3 linked regions of the Caldimonas brevitalea genome follow. The protein of the gene in region 2 binds, or shares a complex with, the protein of the main gene of each other region. Links are inferred from orthologs where the notes say so. Each region holds a gene or a part of one and is shown on either strand. Other genes may lie near its edges.

The links.
Region 1: secY (region 2) and secG share a complex: the UniProt entries of both Escherichia coli proteins name them as parts of the sec protein translocase complex. The link is inferred for Caldimonas brevitalea from one-to-one orthologs.
Region 3: the proteins of secY (region 2) and secA are in contact, whole or in part, in a crystal structure (PDB 3DIN), measured with the Thermotoga maritima proteins. The link is inferred for Caldimonas brevitalea from one-to-one orthologs. Residues at the interface, in WP_004081795.1 of Thermotoga maritima: Glu108, Gly109, Glu110, Glu111, Ala236, Glu237, Arg238, Arg239, Ile240, Thr241, Ile242, Gln243, Tyr244, Ala245, Arg246, Arg247, Val248, Thr249, Gly250, Arg251, Arg252, Val253, Tyr254, Gly256, Ala257, Ser258, Thr259, Tyr260, Leu261, Pro262; in WP_004082002.1 of Thermotoga maritima: Glu261, Ala262, Arg263, Lys300, Ala301, Arg302, Thr303, Ile304, Ile305, Leu323, Tyr324, Asp325, Pro326, Val329, Ser330, Tyr333, Ile336, Lys340, Phe345, Val349, Glu363, Phe364, Tyr374, Ser375, Gly376, Gly377, Glu393, Ile395, Thr482, Ser483.

The regions. Positions count from the first base shown.
Region 1 is NZ_CP011371.1:1,968,417-1,973,690, forward strand. The notes cover bases 1,227-3,986. They hold secG (preprotein translocase subunit SecG), read left to right. Parts: upstream 1,227-2,273; coding sequence 2,274-2,699; downstream 2,700-3,986. Other genes in these bases: AAW51_RS08665 (NAD(P)H-quinone oxidoreductase), read left to right, coding at 1,227-1,434; tpiA (triose-phosphate isomerase), read left to right, coding at 1,493-2,233; AAW51_RS08685 (NADH-quinone oxidoreductase subunit A), read left to right, coding at 3,360-3,719; AAW51_RS08690 (NuoB/complex I 20 kDa subunit family protein), read left to right, coding at 3,736-3,986. Also shown: pnp (polyribonucleotide nucleotidyltransferase), read left to right, coding at 1-374; more of AAW51_RS08665, read left to right, coding at 448-1,226; more of AAW51_RS08690, read left to right, coding at 3,987-4,212; AAW51_RS08695 (NADH-quinone oxidoreductase subunit C), read left to right, coding at 4,286-4,885; AAW51_RS08700 (NADH-quinone oxidoreductase subunit D), read left to right, coding at 4,901-5,274. UniProt on the Escherichia coli protein: Subunit of the protein translocation channel SecYEG. Overexpression of some hybrid proteins has been thought to jam the protein secretion apparatus resulting in cell death; while this may be true it also results in FtsH-mediated degradation of SecY.
Region 2 is NZ_CP011371.1:5,728,447-5,733,897, reverse strand. Bases 1,768-4,704 are described here. They hold secY (preprotein translocase subunit SecY), read left to right. Parts: upstream 1,768-2,549; coding sequence 2,550-3,860; downstream 3,861-4,704. Other genes in these bases: rpsM (30S ribosomal protein S13), read left to right, coding at 4,356-4,704; rpmJ (50S ribosomal protein L36), read left to right, coding at 4,199-4,312; infA (translation initiation factor IF-1), read left to right, coding at 3,895-4,113; rplO (50S ribosomal protein L15), read left to right, coding at 2,077-2,511; rpmD (50S ribosomal protein L30), read left to right, coding at 1,875-2,060. In the rest of the region: rpsH (30S ribosomal protein S8), read left to right, coding at 1-386; rplF (50S ribosomal protein L6), read left to right, coding at 404-937; rplR (50S ribosomal protein L18), read left to right, coding at 949-1,314; more of rpsE, read left to right, coding at 1,339-1,767; more of rpsM, read left to right, coding at 4,705-4,721; rpsK (30S ribosomal protein S11), read left to right, coding at 4,755-5,159; rpsD (30S ribosomal protein S4), read left to right, coding at 5,328-5,451. UniProt on the Escherichia coli protein: The central subunit of the protein translocation channel SecYEG. Consists of two halves formed by TMs 1-5 and 6-10.
Region 3 is NZ_CP011371.1:5,449,051-5,454,900, forward strand. Bases 1,164-4,499 are described here. They hold secA (preprotein translocase subunit SecA), read right to left. Parts: upstream 4,109-4,499; coding sequence 1,364-4,108; downstream 1,164-1,363. Other genes in these bases: AAW51_RS23070 (M23 family metallopeptidase), read right to left, coding at 4,413-4,499. Outside these bases: bifunctional glutamate N-acetyltransferase/amino-acid acetyltransferase ArgJ, read right to left, coding at 1-1,142; more of AAW51_RS23070, read right to left, coding at 4,500-5,459; AAW51_RS29485 (DciA family protein), read left to right, coding at 5,475-5,780. UniProt on the Escherichia coli protein: Required for protein export, interacts with the SecYEG preprotein conducting channel.

The sequences.
Region 1 (5,274 bases), 3.8 Mb from region 2 along the record:
AGATCGACATCGCCGAAGACGGCACCATCACCATCGCATCGACCGACACCGCGATGGCCGACCTGGCGAAGAAGAAGATCGAAGAGATCACCGCCGAAGTCGAGGTGGGCAAGATCTACGAAGGCCCGGTCACCAAGATCCTCGAGGGCATCGGCGCGCTGGTCAACCTGCTGCCCGGCAAGGACGGCCTGGTGCACATCAGCCAGATCGCCAACGAGCGCGTCAACAAGGTCACCGACTACCTCGAAGTCGGCCAGACCGTGCGCGTGAAGGTGCTCGAGACCGACGAGAAGGGCCGTGTGAAGCTGTCGATCAAGGCGCTGCTGGACCGCGGCTACGCGCCCGACCAACAGCAGCAACAGCAGCAGCAGTAACGCTGTTCCCGCCCGGCACGCTGCGCTCGCGGTGTGCCGGGTTCGTCCATTCCGCTACTGCGTACGCTCTCCCATGCAAGCCATCGAGATCACCAGCTACGGCGCGCCGGACGTGTTGCGCCCCTGTCAGAGGCCCGATCCTGTCGCCGGCTCCGGCGAGGTGTTGATCCGGGTGCGGGCGGCCGGTGTCAACCGGCCCGACGTGCTGCAACGCAAGGGTCACTATCCGGTGCCCGCCGGCGCCTCCGACCTGCCCGGCCTGGAAGTGGCCGGTGAGATCGTCGCTGGCGACGCAGCTGCGATGGCTAAAGCGGGCCTGAAGCTCGGCGACCGGGTTTGTGCGTTGGTGCAGGGCGGCGGGTATGCCGAGCTGTGCGTCGCCGCGGCGGCCTTGTGCCTGCCGGTGCCCGACGGCTGGAGCGACGTCGAGGCCGCCGGGTTGCCCGAGACCTTCTTCACCGTCTGGTCCAATGTGTTCCAACGGGCGCGCCTCGCGGCTGGCGAGACGCTGCTGGTGCAGGGCGGCACGAGCGGCATCGGCGTCACGGCGATCCAGCTGGGCAAGGCCATGGGGGCGACGGTGTATGCGACGGCGGGCAGCGACGACAAGTGCGCCGCCTGCGTGAAGCTGGGCGCCGACCACGCGATCAACTACCGCACCCACGACTTCGCCGCCGAGGTCAAGCGATTGAGTGGCGGCCGTGGGGCGGACGTGATCCTCGACATGGTCGCCGGCGACTACCTGCCGCGCGAGATCGACTGCCTGGCCGACGACGGTCGGCTGGTCATCATCGCGGTGCAAGGCGGCACCAAGGCTGAACTCGACATCGTCACGCTGATGCGCCGGCGCCTGACCGTGACCGGCTCGACACTGCGGCCGCGGCCGGTGTCGTTCAAGGCGGCGGTGGCGCGCGAGTTGCGCGAGCGGGTGTGGCCGTTGTTGGCGCAACGCAGGATCACGCCAGTGGTGTTCAAGACCTTCGCCGCGGCCGATGCGGCGCAGGCCCATGCACTGATGGAATCGAACCAGCACATCGGAAAGATCGTGCTGACCTGGTGAGCGCCGCAAGGCGACTACGTAGAATATTGGGCTTTTTGAGCGGGAAGGGAGCGAATCGATGCGCCGCAAACTGGTCGTAGGCAACTGGAAGATGCACGGCACGCTGGCCAGCAATGCTGAACTGCTGGGGGGCGTGCGCGCTGCCGAGCCTTTCGTCTGCGAGGCGGCGGTGTGCGTGCCGTTTCCTTATCTGGCCTCTTGCGTGCTCGCACTGCAAGGCAGCCATATCGGGCTGGGCGCGCAGGACTGTTCGGCGCACGAGCAGGGCGCCTACACCGGCGAGGTGTCGGCCACGATGCTGCACGACGTCGGCTGCCGCTACGTGATCGTGGGCCACTCCGAGCGCCGCGCCTACCACGGTGAGAGCGACCAGCTGGTGGCCGACAAGGCCAAGATCGTCGTCAACAAGGGCATGATCCCCATCGTGTGCGTTGGCGAAACCTTGGCCGAACGCGAAGCCGGGCAGACCGACGCGGTGGTCAAGCGCCAGTTGTCGGCCGTGATCCACACGCTGGGTCATTGCGTGCCGCAGATCGTGGTGGCTTACGAGCCGGTCTGGGCCATCGGCACCGGCAAGACCGCCTCGCCCGAGCAGGCGCAAGAGGTGCACGCACTGTTGCGGGCGCAGTTGCAAGCCGCGACGTCGCACGCCGACAGCATGAAGATCCTCTACGGCGGCAGCGTCAAGCCCGACAACGCCGCCACCTTGTTCGCGCAACCCGACATCGACGGTGGCCTGATCGGCGGGGCTTCCCTGAAGGCCGCCGATTTCATCGCGATCTGCCGCGCAGCGCTGTGAGCCGGCGACGACGGCTCGCCCCCATTTCTGGAGATTCTTGATGCAGTTTCTGACCACCGTGATCCTCGTCGTGCAGTTGCTGTCTGCGCTGGGCATGATCGGCCTGGTGCTGGTGCAGCACGGCAAGGGCGCCGACATGGGCGCTTCGTTCGGTAGCGGCGCCTCGGGCAGCCTGTTCGGTGCCACCGGCAGCGCCAACTTCCTGTCGCGCACCACGGCGGTGTTGGCGACCGTGTTTTTCATCTGCACGCTGGCCCTCGCGTATCTGTCCAGCTCGCGGCCTGCGGAGGCGCCGGCGGCAACCGTGCTCGAGCGCGCTCCGGCCCAGGCGCCGGCCGCAAGTGCGAGTGGTGCATCGCAGATCCCCGGTGCCGCACCGGCAGCCAGCGCCGTTGAAGCGCCTGCCTCGGCCGCCGTGGTGCCTGCGCCCGCTGCTTCCGGTGCCGCTCAGATCCCGACGAAATAACTTGATCGAAATGCCCGACTCCATTGAGAAGGGCAGGGATTCGAGTTAGAATCCAAGGCTGTTCGGCAAGCTACTGTTAAAGCTGCCACTGAAGGGTGATCAGAGCGGGCACTACCTGTTGCGTTCTGAGTCAGCAGGCACCGCGGTCGGCGACCGCGGGTCAGCGTCCTCGCCGAGGTCGTTGCCTGTGCCGGATGTGGCGCTTCCCTCATGCAAGCCGAGCAGTTTGATGGCCCGGGATCTTTCCTCTTGGCCTGGTGTCGAACCAGGGCAGGGTTCAAGGAAGGCAGGCCCGGGCTCTCAGGCCGACGTGGTGAAATTGGTAGACACGCTATCTTGAGGGGGTAGTGGCGAAAGCTGTGCGAGTTCGAGTCTCGCCGTCGGCACCAAAATTTCAATCGATGCGGTGATCATCCGGTGCCGCATCGGGCGCCCTGGACGCAACAGCCGAAGGGGGCAACCGCAGGGACAAAGTGGGCGTGCTGGGCAGCGGTCTGACCGCTGGGAACAGCGCGCCTTATTTTTGCCATGCGTTTGAGCCGGATCTGTGAAGACTTTCGCGCAGCCAGCCACACTCCGTCACAGCGAGCCACGCGTCAAGCAACAGTAGCAGCCAGCCGTCCACGAGCAGTCGACCCGAGACCAGCCTCCAAGAGCATCATGAGCCTCGACCAGTACCTCCCCGTCATCCTGTTCATCCTGGTCGGCATCGCCGTCGGCGTTGCACCCCAGGTGCTCGGTTTCCTGCTCGGCCCCCGGCGGCCCGACGCGGCGAAGAACTCGCCCTACGAGTGCGGCTTCGAAGCCTTCGAAGACGCCCGCATGAAGTTCGATGTGCGCTACTACCTGGTGGCCATCCTCTTCATCTTGTTCGACCTCGAAATTGCCTTCCTCTTCCCGTGGGCAGTGGCGTTGCGCGATATCGGCCAGCCAGGCTTTCTGGCCATGATGATTTTCCTGGGCATCCTTGTCGTGGGCTTCGTCTACGAGTGGAAGAAGGGTGCCCTGGACTGGGAATGACGCGAGGTAAGTTGGTATGAGTATCGAAGGCGTTCTCAAGGAAGGCTTCATCACCACCACGGCCGACAAGCTGATCAACTGGTCGAAGACCGGCTCGTTGTGGCCGATGACCTTCGGGCTGGCCTGCTGTGCGGTCGAGATGATGCACGCGGGCGCAGCCCGTTACGACATCGACCGTTTCGGCATGTTGTTCCGTCCCAGCCCCCGCCAGTCCGACCTGATGATCGTGGCCGGCACGCTGTGCAACAAGATGGCACCGGCCCTCCGCAAGGTCTACGACCAGATGGCCGAGCCGCGCTGGGTGCTGTCGATGGGATCGTGCGCCAACGGCGGTGGCTACTACCACTACAGCTATTCGGTTGTGCGCGGCTGCGACCGCATCGTGCCGGTCGACGTCTACGTGCCCGGCTGCCCCCCGACGGCGGAAGCGCTGCTCTACGGCATCCTGCAGCTGCAGGCCAAGATCCGGCGCGAAAACACGATCGCGCGCTGATGCGCGCGGCGTACACGGGACATCCTATGGCAAACAACCTGACGCAGGCCACCCTGCCGACCGGGGTGAGGTCATGAGCAGACTGAATCTTTTGCGCGAACAACTCGACGCGGTGCTGGGCGGCAAGCTCAAGCGCGTCGAACAAGACCTCGGCGAGCTGACGATCACCGTCTCCGCCGCCGACTACCTCGAGGTAGCGGTGACGCTGCGCGACCACCCCGAACTGCGCTTCGAGCAGCTGATCGACCTGTGTGGCCTCGACTATTCGTCGTATGCCGACGGTCGCTACGAGGGTCCGCGCTACTGCGTGAGCACCCATTTGCTGTCGATCACCAAGAACTGGCGGCTGCGCCTCAAGGTGTACGCGCCCGACGACGACCTGCCGGTGGTGCCGTCTGTCAACGAGGTCTGGAACGCGGCCAACTGGTTCGAGCGCGAAGCCTTCGATCTGTTCGGCATCGTCTTCGACGGGCACCTCGACCTGCGCCGCCTGCTGACCGACTACGGTTTCATCGGCCACCCCTTCCGCAAGGACTTCCCGGTGACCGGCCATGTCGAGATGCGTTACGACGCCGAGCAGAAACGCGTGATCTACCAACCGGTGACGATCGAGCCGCGCGAGATCACGCCCCGCGTGATCCGCGAAGAGAACTACGGCGGCCTGCATCACTGAGCCCGAGGTCCCCACGTGGCAGAAATCAAGAACTACACCCTGAACTTCGGTCCTCAGCACCCGGCGGCGCACGGCGTGCTGCGGCTGGTGCTGGAGCTCGACGGCGAAGTGATCCAGCGGGCCGACCCCCACATCGGCCTGCTGCACCGCGCCACCGAGAAGCTGGCCGAGTCGAAGACCTTCATCCAGTCGCTGCCCTACATGGACCGTCTCGACTACGTGTCCATGATGTGCAACGAGCACGCCTACTGCTTGGCCATCGAGCGGATGATGGGCGTCGAAGTGCCGATCCGGGCGCAGTACATCCGCGTCATGTTCTCCGAGATCACCCGGCTGCTGAACCACCTGCTGTGGCTCGGCGCGCACGGGCTCGACTGCGGTGCAATGAA
Region 2 (5,451 bases):
GTGATCCTATCGCCGATATGCTGACCCGCATTCGCAACGCTCAGACCGTTGAGAAGGCCAGCGTCTCGATGCCTGCTTCGAAGCTGAAAGTGGCGATCGCCCAAGTCCTGAAGGACGAAGGTTATATCGACGGTTTCGCGGTGCGTGGTGAAGAAGCCAAGCCGCAACTCGAGATTTCGCTGAAGTACTACGCCGGTCGTCCGGTGATCGAGCGCCTGGAGCGCGTGAGCCGCCCCGGCTTGCGTATCTACAAGGGCCGCCACGACATTCCGCAGGTCATGAATGGCCTCGGCGTGGCGATCGTGACGACGCCCAAGGGTGTGATGACCGACCGCAAAGCACGTCAAGCCGGTATCGGCGGCGAAGTGCTGTGCTACGTCGCCTGATCGAGGGAGGCTAAGAAATGTCCCGCGTTGGAAAAATGCCGGTCGCCGTCCCGCAAGGCGTGGATGTGGCGATCACGGCCGAACAGATCAGCGTCAAAGGTTCGCTGGGCACCCTGGTGCGCCAAACGAACCAGCTGGTCACGGTCAAGAATGAAGGCGGCAAGCTGACGTTCACCCCGGTGAACGACTCGGCGGCAGCCAATGCGATGTCCGGCACGATGCGTGCGCTCGTCGCGAACATGGTCAACGGTGTCACCAAGGGCTTCGAGAAGAAGCTGAACTTGGTGGGCGTGGGTTATCGCGCCCAAGCCCAAGGCCAGAAGCTGAACCTGCAAGTTGGCTACTCTCACCCGGTGGTGAAGGAAATGCCGGCAGGTATCAAGGTGGAAACCCCGACGCAAACCGAAATCCTGATCAAGGGTTCCGACCGTCAGGTGGTGGGCCAGATCGCCGCTGAAGTGCGTGCCTTCCGTCCGCCCGAGCCCTACAAGGGCAAGGGGATCCGCTATTCCGACGAGAAGGTCTCTATCAAAGAGACCAAGAAGAAGTAAGGAGCCGCGAGATGTTGACCAAGAAAGAACAGCGCCTGCGCCGCTCCCGCCAGACCCGTGTCCGCATTGCGGAACTGCGTGTCGCGCGCCTGACGGTGTTTCGCTCGAACACGCACATCTATGCCAGCGTGATTTCCGAAGACGGCCAGAAGGTCCTCGCGACCGCCTCGACCGCCGAGAAGGAAGTTCGCGAGCAGCTGGGTGGTGCCGGCAAGGGCGGCAACGTGAACGCAGCCTCGATCGTTGGCAAGCGCATCGCCGAGAAGGCGAAGGCTGCTGGCGTCGAGAAAGTGGCGTTCGACCGCGCTGGTTTCGCCTTCCATGGCCGGGTCAAGGCCCTGGCCGAGGCGGCCCGCGAAGGCGGCCTGCAGTTCTAAGCGCAAGACCTCAAGGAATCTGAAATGGCAAAGTTTCAACCGAAGGTGGCCGACGAAGGCCGCGACGACGGTCTGCGCGAGAAGATGATCGCCGTGAACCGCGTCACCAAGGTGGTGAAGGGCGGCCGTATCCTCGGTTTCGCTGCACTGACCGTGGTCGGCGACGGCGATGGCCGCATCGGCATGGGCAAGGGCAAGGCGCGTGAAGTGCCGGTCGCTGTCCAGAAGGCGATGGAGCAGGCCCGCCGCAACATGATCAAGGTGAGCCTGAAGAACGGCACGCTGCACCACAAGGTGAACGGCGAGCACGGTGCGGCCAAGGTGCTGATGGCGCCGGCTCCCGCCGGTGCCGGCATCATCGCCGGTGGTCCGATGCGTGCAGTGTTCGAGGTGATGGGCGTGACCGACATCGTGGCCAAGAGCCATGGTTCGACCAACCCCTACAACATGGTGCGCGCGACGCTGAATGCGCTGACCAACTCGACCACGCCGTCCGAGATCGCTGCCAAGCGCGGCAAGACCGTTGAAGAAATCTTCAGCTGAAAGCCAGGAGCAACATCATGGCGGATGACAAGAAAACTCTGAAGGTCAAGCTGGTTCGCAGCCCGATCGGCACCCGTGCCGATCACCGCGCCACGGTGCGCGGCCTCGGTCTGCGCGGCATGAACAGCGAGTCCGTGCTGGAAGACACCCCGGCGGTGCGCGGCATGATCAACAAGGTGAGCTACCTGGTCAAGGTGCTCTGAAGCGGCTGAGGACAAGATGCAACTCAATACCATCAAGCCGGCAGCTGGCGCCAAGCACGCCAAGCGCCGCGTGGGCCGGGGTATCGGTTCCGGTCTGGGCAAGACGGCGGGTCGTGGCCACAAGGGTCAGAAGTCGCGCGCCGGTGGCTACCACAAGGTGGGCTTCGAAGGCGGCCAGATGCCGCTGCAGCGTCGCCTGCCCAAGCGTGGCTTCAAGTCGCAACTGCTGAAGTTCAACGCCGAGATCCGTTTGTCGGACCTCGAGCGCCTGGATGCGGCCGAAGTCGATCTGATCGCGCTGAAGCAAGCGGGCCTGGTTCCTGAGTTGGCCAAGAACGTCAAGGTGATCGCTGCCGGTCAATTGACGAAGAAGGTCGCTCTCAAGGGGATCGGCGCGACGGCAGGTGCCAAGGCCGCCATCGAGGCAGCCGGCGGCTCCCTGGCCGAGTGACGGTTCAGCGTCGCAACCGGCTCTAGGACACACACCCAGTGGCAACCAACGCACCTCAGCTGGCCAAAACCGGGAAGTTCGGCGACTTGCGTCGCCGGCTGATCTTCCTGGTGATGGCGCTCGTGGTCTACCGGATCGGCGCGCACATTCCCGTGCCGGGCATTGATCCGACGCAGCTGCAGCAGCTCTTCAAGAGCCAGCAAGGCGGCATCCTGAGTCTGTTCAACATGTTCTCCGGCGGAGCGCTGTCGCGTTTCACGGTGTTCGCGTTGGGCATCATGCCGTACATCTCTGCATCGATCATCATGCAGCTGATGAGCTACGTGGTGCCCTCGCTGGAGCAGCTCAAGAAGGAAGGCGAAGGCGGTCGACGCAAGATCACCCAGTACACCCGCTACGGGACGCTGGGCCTGGCGTTGTTCCAGTCGCTGTCGATCGCGATCGCGCTCGAAAGCTCGCCGGGGTTGGTGCTGGCGCCGGGTTTCGGCTTCCGCATCAGCGCGATGATCAGCCTGACGGCTGGCACGATGTTCTTGATGTGGCTGGGTGAGCAGATCACCGAGCGCGGCCTGGGCAACGGCATCTCGATCCTGATCTTCGGCGGTATCGCGGCGGGCCTGCCCAGCGCGATCGGCGGACTGTTCGAGTTGGTGCGTACCGGGGCGATGCACGAAGTCGTCGCGCTGTTGATCATCGTCGTGATCGGCGCGGTGACCTACGGTGTGGTGTTCGTCGAGCGTGGTCAGCGCAAGATCCTCGTCAACTATGCGAAGCGGCAGGTCGGCAACAAGGTTTACGGGGGTCAGTCCTCGCACCTGCCGCTGAAGCTGAACATGGCTGGCGTGATCCCGCCGATCTTCGCGTCGTCGATCATCCTGTTGCCGGCCACCGTCGTGAGCTGGTTCAGCAGCGGTGACAGCCTGCGCTGGTTGAAGAACATTGCCGACGCGCTGCATCCGGGCCAGCCCGTGTATGTGATGTTGTATGCGGCTGCGATCATCTTCTTCTGCTTCTTCTACACGGCGCTGGTGTTCAACAGCCGTGAGACGGCAGACAACCTGAAGAAGAGCGGCGCGTTCATCCCTGGGATCCGTCCTGGCGACCAGACTGCGCGATACATTGACCGCATCCTGTCTCGGCTGACGCTGGCCGGTGCGATCTACATCACGCTGGTCTGCTTGCTGCCGGAGTTCCTGATCCTCAAGTACAACGTCCCGTTCTACTTCGGCGGCACGTCGCTGCTGATCATCGTGGTCGTGACGATGGACTTCTGGGCGCAGGTGCAGTCGTATGTGATGTCGCAGCAGTACGAGTCGCTGCTGAAGAAGGCAAATTTCAAGGCCGGCTGAGCCGGTTCAACGAACGCGAACAGACGAAGACGCAATGGCGAAAGACGACGTCATTCAGATGCAGGGCGAGATCCTCGAGAACTTGCCCAATGCAACGTTTCGCGTGAAGTTGGAGAACGGGCATGTCGTGCTCGGTCATATCTCCGGAAAGATGCGGATGCACTACATCCGCATCCTCCCCGGCGACAAGGTGACCGTGGAGCTGACGCCCTACGATTTGAGTCGAGCTCGCATCGTGTTCCGAGCGAAGTGAGCGGCACTGTTCATACTCGGAATATCGCGATCGTTCATCGGGCCGCTGGTCGGCGTAGCGAGCAACAAAGGTCAAGGAGAAGACCATGAAAGTTTCGGCATCCGTCAAAAAGATCTGCCGCAATTGCAAGATCATCCGTCGCAACGGCGTGGTTCGCGTGATTTGCACCGACCCGCGTCACAAGCAACGCCAGGGCTGATCGGGACACGATCATCCTGATGAACGCGAATTAGAGGACCCACATGGCACGTATTGCTGGTATCAATATTCCGCCCCAAAAGCATGCGGAAATCGGTTTGACCTCGATCTACGGGATCGGTCGCACCACGGCGCAGAAGATCTGCGACGCCGTCGGCATCGCCTACAGCAAGAAGATCAAGGACCTGACCGACGCTGATCTGGAAAAGATCCGTGAAGAGGTGGGTCGTCTGACGATCGAAGGCGACCTGCGCCGCGAAACGACGATGAACATCAAGCGATTGATGGACCTCGGCTGCTACCGCGGTTTCCGTCATCGCCGCGGGCTGCCGATGCGCGGCCAGCGCACCCGCACGAACGCCCGGACCCGCAAGGGCCCGCGCAAGTCCGGCGTGCAGCTGAAGAAATAAGCCGCCGAACGAGCTGATTGAAAGAAGGTCACCATGGCTAAAGCACCTGCGAATACCGCCGCTCGGCGTGTGAGCAAGAAGATCCGCAAGAACATTGCGGACGGTATTGCTCACGTGCACGCGTCGTTCAACAACACCATCATCACGATCACCGACCGCCAGGGCAACGCGCTGTCCTGGGCTTCCAGCGGTGGCCAGGGTTTCAAGGGCTCGCGCAAGTCCACGCCGTACGCTGCCCAGGTGGCGGCCGAAGTGGCGGGTCGTGCGGCTCAAGAACAAGGCATCAAGAATCTCGACGTCGAGATCAAGGGCCCCGGCCCGGGTCGTGAGTCGTCGGTGCGTGCGCTGGCCGCGCTGGGCATCCGGATCAACATGATCTCGGACGTCACGCCGATCCCGCACAACGGCTGCCGCCCCCAGAAGCGTCGCCGTATCTAATATAATTTCGAGCTTTCCGTTCGCCGGCCGGTGTGAAAACGCCGGGCCGGCGGTTTCGTTGAAGCCCACCGTCTGCGCGTTTCGAAGAATTCTTTGACCTGCAGCGCCAGACTCGCGTGACCAGCGGCCAAGGCCGCGGACACGTCAGACATCAGAGGAAGCACTCAAGTGGCACGTTACCTCGGCCCGAAGGCCAAACTTTCCCGCCGCGAAGGCACGGACCTTTACCTGAAGAGCGCCCGGCGCGCGATCGGCGACAAGGCCAAGTTCGATTCCAAGCCCGGCCAGCACG
Region 3 (5,850 bases), 280 kb from region 2 along the record:
AGCACTCGCACGGTGATCTCGCTTTGTTTCATCACCCGCTGACCGTCGGCCTCCTGGTAGGCCGGATGGCGGCCGCCCTGGCGGGCCACGTGCACATCGTCGAGATAGAGGTCGATGCCGGTCTGGTCGAGATCGGCGATGCCCGCATAGCCCACTGCGGCCAGGATACGGCCGAGGTTGGGGTCGCTGGCGAAAAAGGCCGTCTTGACCAGCGGCGAGTGGGCGATCGCATAGGCCACCTGGCGGCATTCGTCGACCGAGGCGCCGCCGTCGACCTGCACCGTGATGAACTTGGTGGCCCCCTCGCCGTCGCGCACGATCGCCTGGGCCAGCTGCTGCGCGACCGCCACGACTGCGTCGCGCAAGGCCCGGCCCTCGGCCGAATCGAGCGCGGTGATCGGCGCGTGGCCGGCCTGACCGGTGGCGATCAGCATGAAGCTGTCGTTGGTGGAGGTGTCGCCGTCGATGGTGATGCGGTTGAAGGACAGGTCGGCCGCTTCACGCACCAGTTGCTGCAGCGCCTCGGGCGCCACCGCCGCGTCAGTGGCCATGAAGCCGAGCATCGTCGCCATGTTGGGCCGGATCATGCCGGCACCCTTGCTGATGCCGGTGATGCTGACCTCGCGGCCGCCGATCTGCAGGCGACGCGAGGCGGCCTTGGGCAGTGTGTCGGTGGTCATGATGGCTTCTGCCGCAGCACCCCAGTTGTCGACCTTCAGATCGGCCAGCGCGCCCGGCAGGCCGGCCTGGATGCGGTCGGCCGGCAGCGGCTCCATGATGACACCGGTCGAGAACGGCAGCACCTGCTCGGGCGCCACCTCGAGATGGCGCGCCAGCGCGACGCAGGTCGAGAAGGCGCGCACCAGGCCGTCTTCGCCGGTGCCGGCATTGGCGTTGCCGGTGTTGATCACCAGCGCCCGCGTGCCGACGTTCGCGGCCAGGTGCTGGCGGGCCAGTTGCACCGGTGCGGCGCAGAAGCGGTTTTGCGTGAAGACGCCGGCGACCTGGCTGCCTTCGTCGAGCACGATGACCGTCAGGTCGCGCCGGTTGGCCTTGCGCACGCCGGCCATCGTGATACCGAGGCGGACGCCGGCGACGGGGTGGAGGGTGAGCGGGTCGGGAGCGCTGAGATTGACGGGCATGGGCGGGCTCGGCTGCGTGGAGGGGATGGGGGAGAAAACGCTCGATTGTAGAGACCGCACCGCGAGATTCCGAGGCGCGTCACTCGCCGCGCCGAGCGCTCGGTGATCCGCTGCCGGTGGCCGACGCCGAAGGCCGGGGCGCGTGAACGCCACCAACGAAAAGGGCTCCCGCAGGAGCCCTCAGCCGCATCTCGCCCCGGCGGGTGCCGGGGCTGGAACGCTCAAGTCAAGCGGCCATGGCACTGCTTGTACTTCTTGCCGCTGCCGCAGGGGCAGGGGTCGTTGCGGCCCACCTTGGGCACTGCGCCGGCCGCGGTGGCCGTATCGGTTTCGGTCGCGATGCTGCCGTCGTCGTTGGGGTGCGTGTAGGTGACGTTGGAGATGTTCTCCGCCCGGTCTTCCAGCGCCTCGGTCGCCTGCGCGATCTGCTGCTCCGACTGGATGCGCACGGTCAGCAGCACGCGCGTGACCTCCATCTTGACGATGTCGAGCAGCTGCGCGAACAGCTCGAACGCCTCGCGCTTGTACTCCTGCTTGGGGTTCTTCTGCGCATAGCCGCGCAGATGGATGCCCTGGCGCAGGTAGTCGAGCGCGGCCAGGTGCTCACGCCAGTGCGAGTCGATCGATTGCAGCAGCACCATACGCTCGAACTGCGTGAACTGCTCCTTGCCGACCTGCGCCACCTTGATCGCATACAAATCGTGGCCGGCCTTGACCACCTTCTCGACGATCTCGTCGTCGGTGATGGACTCGCTCTTCTCGACCTCGGCCTTCAGCGGCAGGTCGATCTGCCACTCTTCGCGCAGCGTCTTCTCGAGGCCGGCCAGGTCCCATTGCTCTTCGAGGCTCTGCGCCGGCACATAGGTGCGCGCCACGTCGGTCAACGCCCCTTCGCGCAGGTTGGTGATCTGCTGGCTCAGCTCGGTCGCATCGAGGATCTCGTTGCGCTGTTGGTAGATGACCTTGCGCTGGTCGTTGGAAACGTCGTCGTACTCCAGCAGCTGCTTGCGCACGTCGAAGTTGCGCGCCTCGACCTTGCGCTGGGCGCTCTCGATCGAACGCGTCACGATGCCGGCTTCGATGGCCTCGCCGTCGGGCATCTTCAGCCGGTCCATGATGGCGCGCACGCGGTCGCCCGCGAAGATGCGCATCAACGGGTCTTCGAGCGACAGGTAGAAGCGCGACGAGCCCGGGTCTCCCTGGCGGCCCGAACGACCGCGCAGCTGGTTGTCGATACGGCGCGACTCGTGGCGTTCGGTGGCGATGATGCGCAGGCCGCCGAGCGACTTGACCTGCTCGTGCAGGCCTTGCCATTCGCTCTTCAGCTGCTCGGCGCGGCTGGCTTTCTCGGCGTCGCTGAGCGCCGGGTCGGCCTCGATCAGCTGCACCTGCTTCTCGACGTTGCCGCCGAGCACGATGTCGGTACCGCGGCCGGCCATGTTGGTCGCGATGGTGATCATCTTCGGCCGACCGGCCTGCGCGACGATCTCGGCTTCCTTGGCGTGCTGCTTGGCGTTGAGCACCTGGTGCGGCAGGTCGGCCTTCTTGAGCAGGCCCGAGATCAGCTCGGAGTTCTCGATCGAGGTGGTGCCCACCAGCACCGGCTGGCCGCGTTCGTAGCAGTCGCGGATGTCACCGATGACGGCGTCGTACTTCTCGCGCGCGGTCTTGTAGACCAGGTCGAGCTGGTCCTTGCGCTGCATCGGCCGGTTGGGCGGGATCACCACGGTTTCGAGGCCGTAGATCTCCTGGAACTCATAGGCCTCGGTGTCGGCCGTGCCGGTCATGCCGCCGAGCTTGGCGTACATGCGGAAGTAGTTCTGGAAGGTGATCGACGCCAGCGTCTGGTTTTCGGCCTGGATCTCGACGCCTTCCTTGGCCTCGACGGCCTGGTGCAGGCCGTCCGACCAACGGCGGCCCTGCATCAGCCGGCCGGTGAACTCGTCGACGATGATGACTTCACCGTTCTGCACCACGTAGTGCTGGTCGCGGTGGTACAGGTGGTTGGCCCGCAACGCCGCATACAGGTGGTGCATCAGCGTGATGTTGGCCGGGTCGTAAAGGCTCGCGCCTTCGGCGAGCAGGCCGGCCTGGGCCAGGATGCGCTCGGCGTTCTCATGGCCGTCTTCGGTCAGGAACACCTGGTGGGTTTTCTCGTCGACCGTGAAGTCGCCCGGCTCGATGATGCCTTCGCCGGTGCGCGGATCGGCCTCGCCGATCTGCTTCTTCATCAGCGGCACCACCTTGTTGATGCGCTGGTACAGCTCGGTGTGGTCTTCGGCCTGGCCGCTGATGATCAGCGGCGTGCGGGCCTCGTCGATCAGGATCGAGTCGACCTCGTCGACGATGGCGAAGTTGAGGCCCCGCTGCACACGGTCGGCGGTCTCGTAGACCATGTTGTCGCGCAGGTAGTCGAAGCCGAACTCGTTGTTGGTGCCGTAGGTCACGTCGGCCGCGTAGGCGGCCTGCTTTTCTTCCCGCGGCATCTGCGGCAGGTTGATGCCGACGCTCAAGCCCAGGAAGTTGTAGAGCCGGCCCATCCATTCGGCGTCGCGCCGGGCCAGGTAGTCGTTGACGGTGACGAGGTGCACACCGCGGCCGCTGATCGCGTTCAGGTACACCGGCAAGGTGGCCATCAGGGTCTTGCCTTCACCGGTGCGCATTTCGGCGATCTTGCCGTCGTGCAGCGCCATGCCGCCGATCAGCTGCACGTCGAAGTGGCGCATCTTCAGCGCTCGCTTGCTGCCCTCGCGCACGGTGGCGAAGGCTTCGGGCAACAGGTCGTCGAGCGACTCGCCCTTGGCCACCCGATCGCGAAACTCCTGCGTCTTGCCGCGCAACTGCTCGTCGTTCAGCGCCTCGAACTGGGGCTCGAGCGCATTGATCTTCTCCACCACACGCCGGTATTGCTTGAGAAGGCGGTCGTTGCGACTGCCGAAAATCTGGGTGAGAAGCTTGGGCAACATGCGGTTCGTTCTTGAATGATGAAAGCCGGCGACGCGTGGCAGGCGGCCCTCGGGCCGCATCGATGCACACAACGCTCACGCCGGGAATGGCAGAAAGCCGGGATGTTCCGATACGCGCTCAGGCCGCTTGTGGGTCAGTCGTGAGTCAGCACAAGTGAGTCAGCACAAGTGAGGCCGCTCGCCGCCTTTGCAAGCAGACCCCTGGGCCTGGGCATCGGGCGGGTGAGTGACCGCTCCAAAAGCGTCGGAGTTTAGCACCGGGGCAGCCTGCGCCGCCCTGTGCCGGGGCGGGTACGGCGAGCGCTCAGGGCGCGGCAGGCGTGGCGTCGATGCCGACCGCGGCGACGCTGCGGGCCACCCGGCTGTTGCGGCCGCGCGAGGGCCGCTCGGCCACTGCCGTTGCAGCAGGGGCGTCGTTGGTGAGGAACTTGGCCGGGTCCTGGTGCACCCCGCCCATCAGCACTTCGAAGTGCAAATGCGGGCCGGTGGAGCGGCCGGTCGAACCGACGTGCGCGATCACCTGACCGCGCTTGACCAGGTCGCCCTGCTGGGCCAGCAAGCGCGACGCATGGGCGTAGCGGGTGACCAGGCCGTTGCCGTGGTCGAGGTCGATCATGTTGCCGTATTGGGGATGCGCTTCGGCCCGCACCACCACACCGCCGGCCGCGGCCATGATCGGAGAGCCGGTGGGGGCCGGGAAATCCAGCCCGGTGTGCAGGGCGGAACGGCCCGAGAAGGGGTCGCTGCGGAAGCCGAAACCGGAACTGGTGTGACCTTCGACCGGCTTGGTGTTGGGCACCATCAGCGACTTCATCTGCTCTTCGAACAGGCGCGCCTCGATCATCGTGAAGACGTCGGCGCGCTGCGCCGAGAACTCGTCGAGCCAGTCGATGGCGCGGTTCAGCTCGGTCAGCGACGGGCGGCCGCTGGGGATGAACGGGCCGCCCTGCCCGCCCGGGCCGGTGGCTTCGCCGGGCTTGGCGGGCTGCGTGTCGCTGGCCGGCTTGATCTCTTCGGGCTTCAGGCCCGCCAGACCCGAGACCCGCTCGCCCACCGCTTCGAGGTGGATCAGCTTGGCCTGCATCTCGCCCACCCGCTGCGCCATCGCGTCGAGGTTTTCACGCATGAAACGGTCGCGCTGGGCGAACTCGTCCTTGACGACCAGCTTCACCAACTGGCTGACCACCGGCCAGCCGTCACGCGCGGCCTTGAGGAAGATGAAGTGGTAGATCGCGCCCGACAACGCGAGCATTGCAGCGGCCAACAGAAGCACCAGGAATGCCAATTGCCACGGCGCCAGCTGAAGGACGCGCGTCCTGGCCAGCCGGCCGTGGGTGATCATGATCTGCATCGCTACACTCCTGTCATGAACCGTCGCGCGGACCGCACGCTACCCATCCACGAAGCCCTCAGCCGCCATGCGGGGCTGGCTCGGATTCAGCAGCTGATGCGTGAATCGAACGAGCGCTTCGAAGTGGTCCGTCCCCTCCTGCCTCCTGCTCTCGCGGCCCATGTCAAAGCCGGGCCTGTCGACGAGCAGGGCTGGTCCCTGTTGGCCCCCAACGGGGCCGCCGCAGCCAAGCTACGGCAGTTGCAACCGCGCCTGGAAGAGGCACTGCGGCAACGTGGCTGGCAGGTTAGCGCGATCAGGGTGAAGGTTCAATCAGGCTGAAACGCTCAGCCGCAACCGCGCGTAACGCAGCGGTAAGCCTTCACGAATGATGGATAGGTGGTGCCGACTA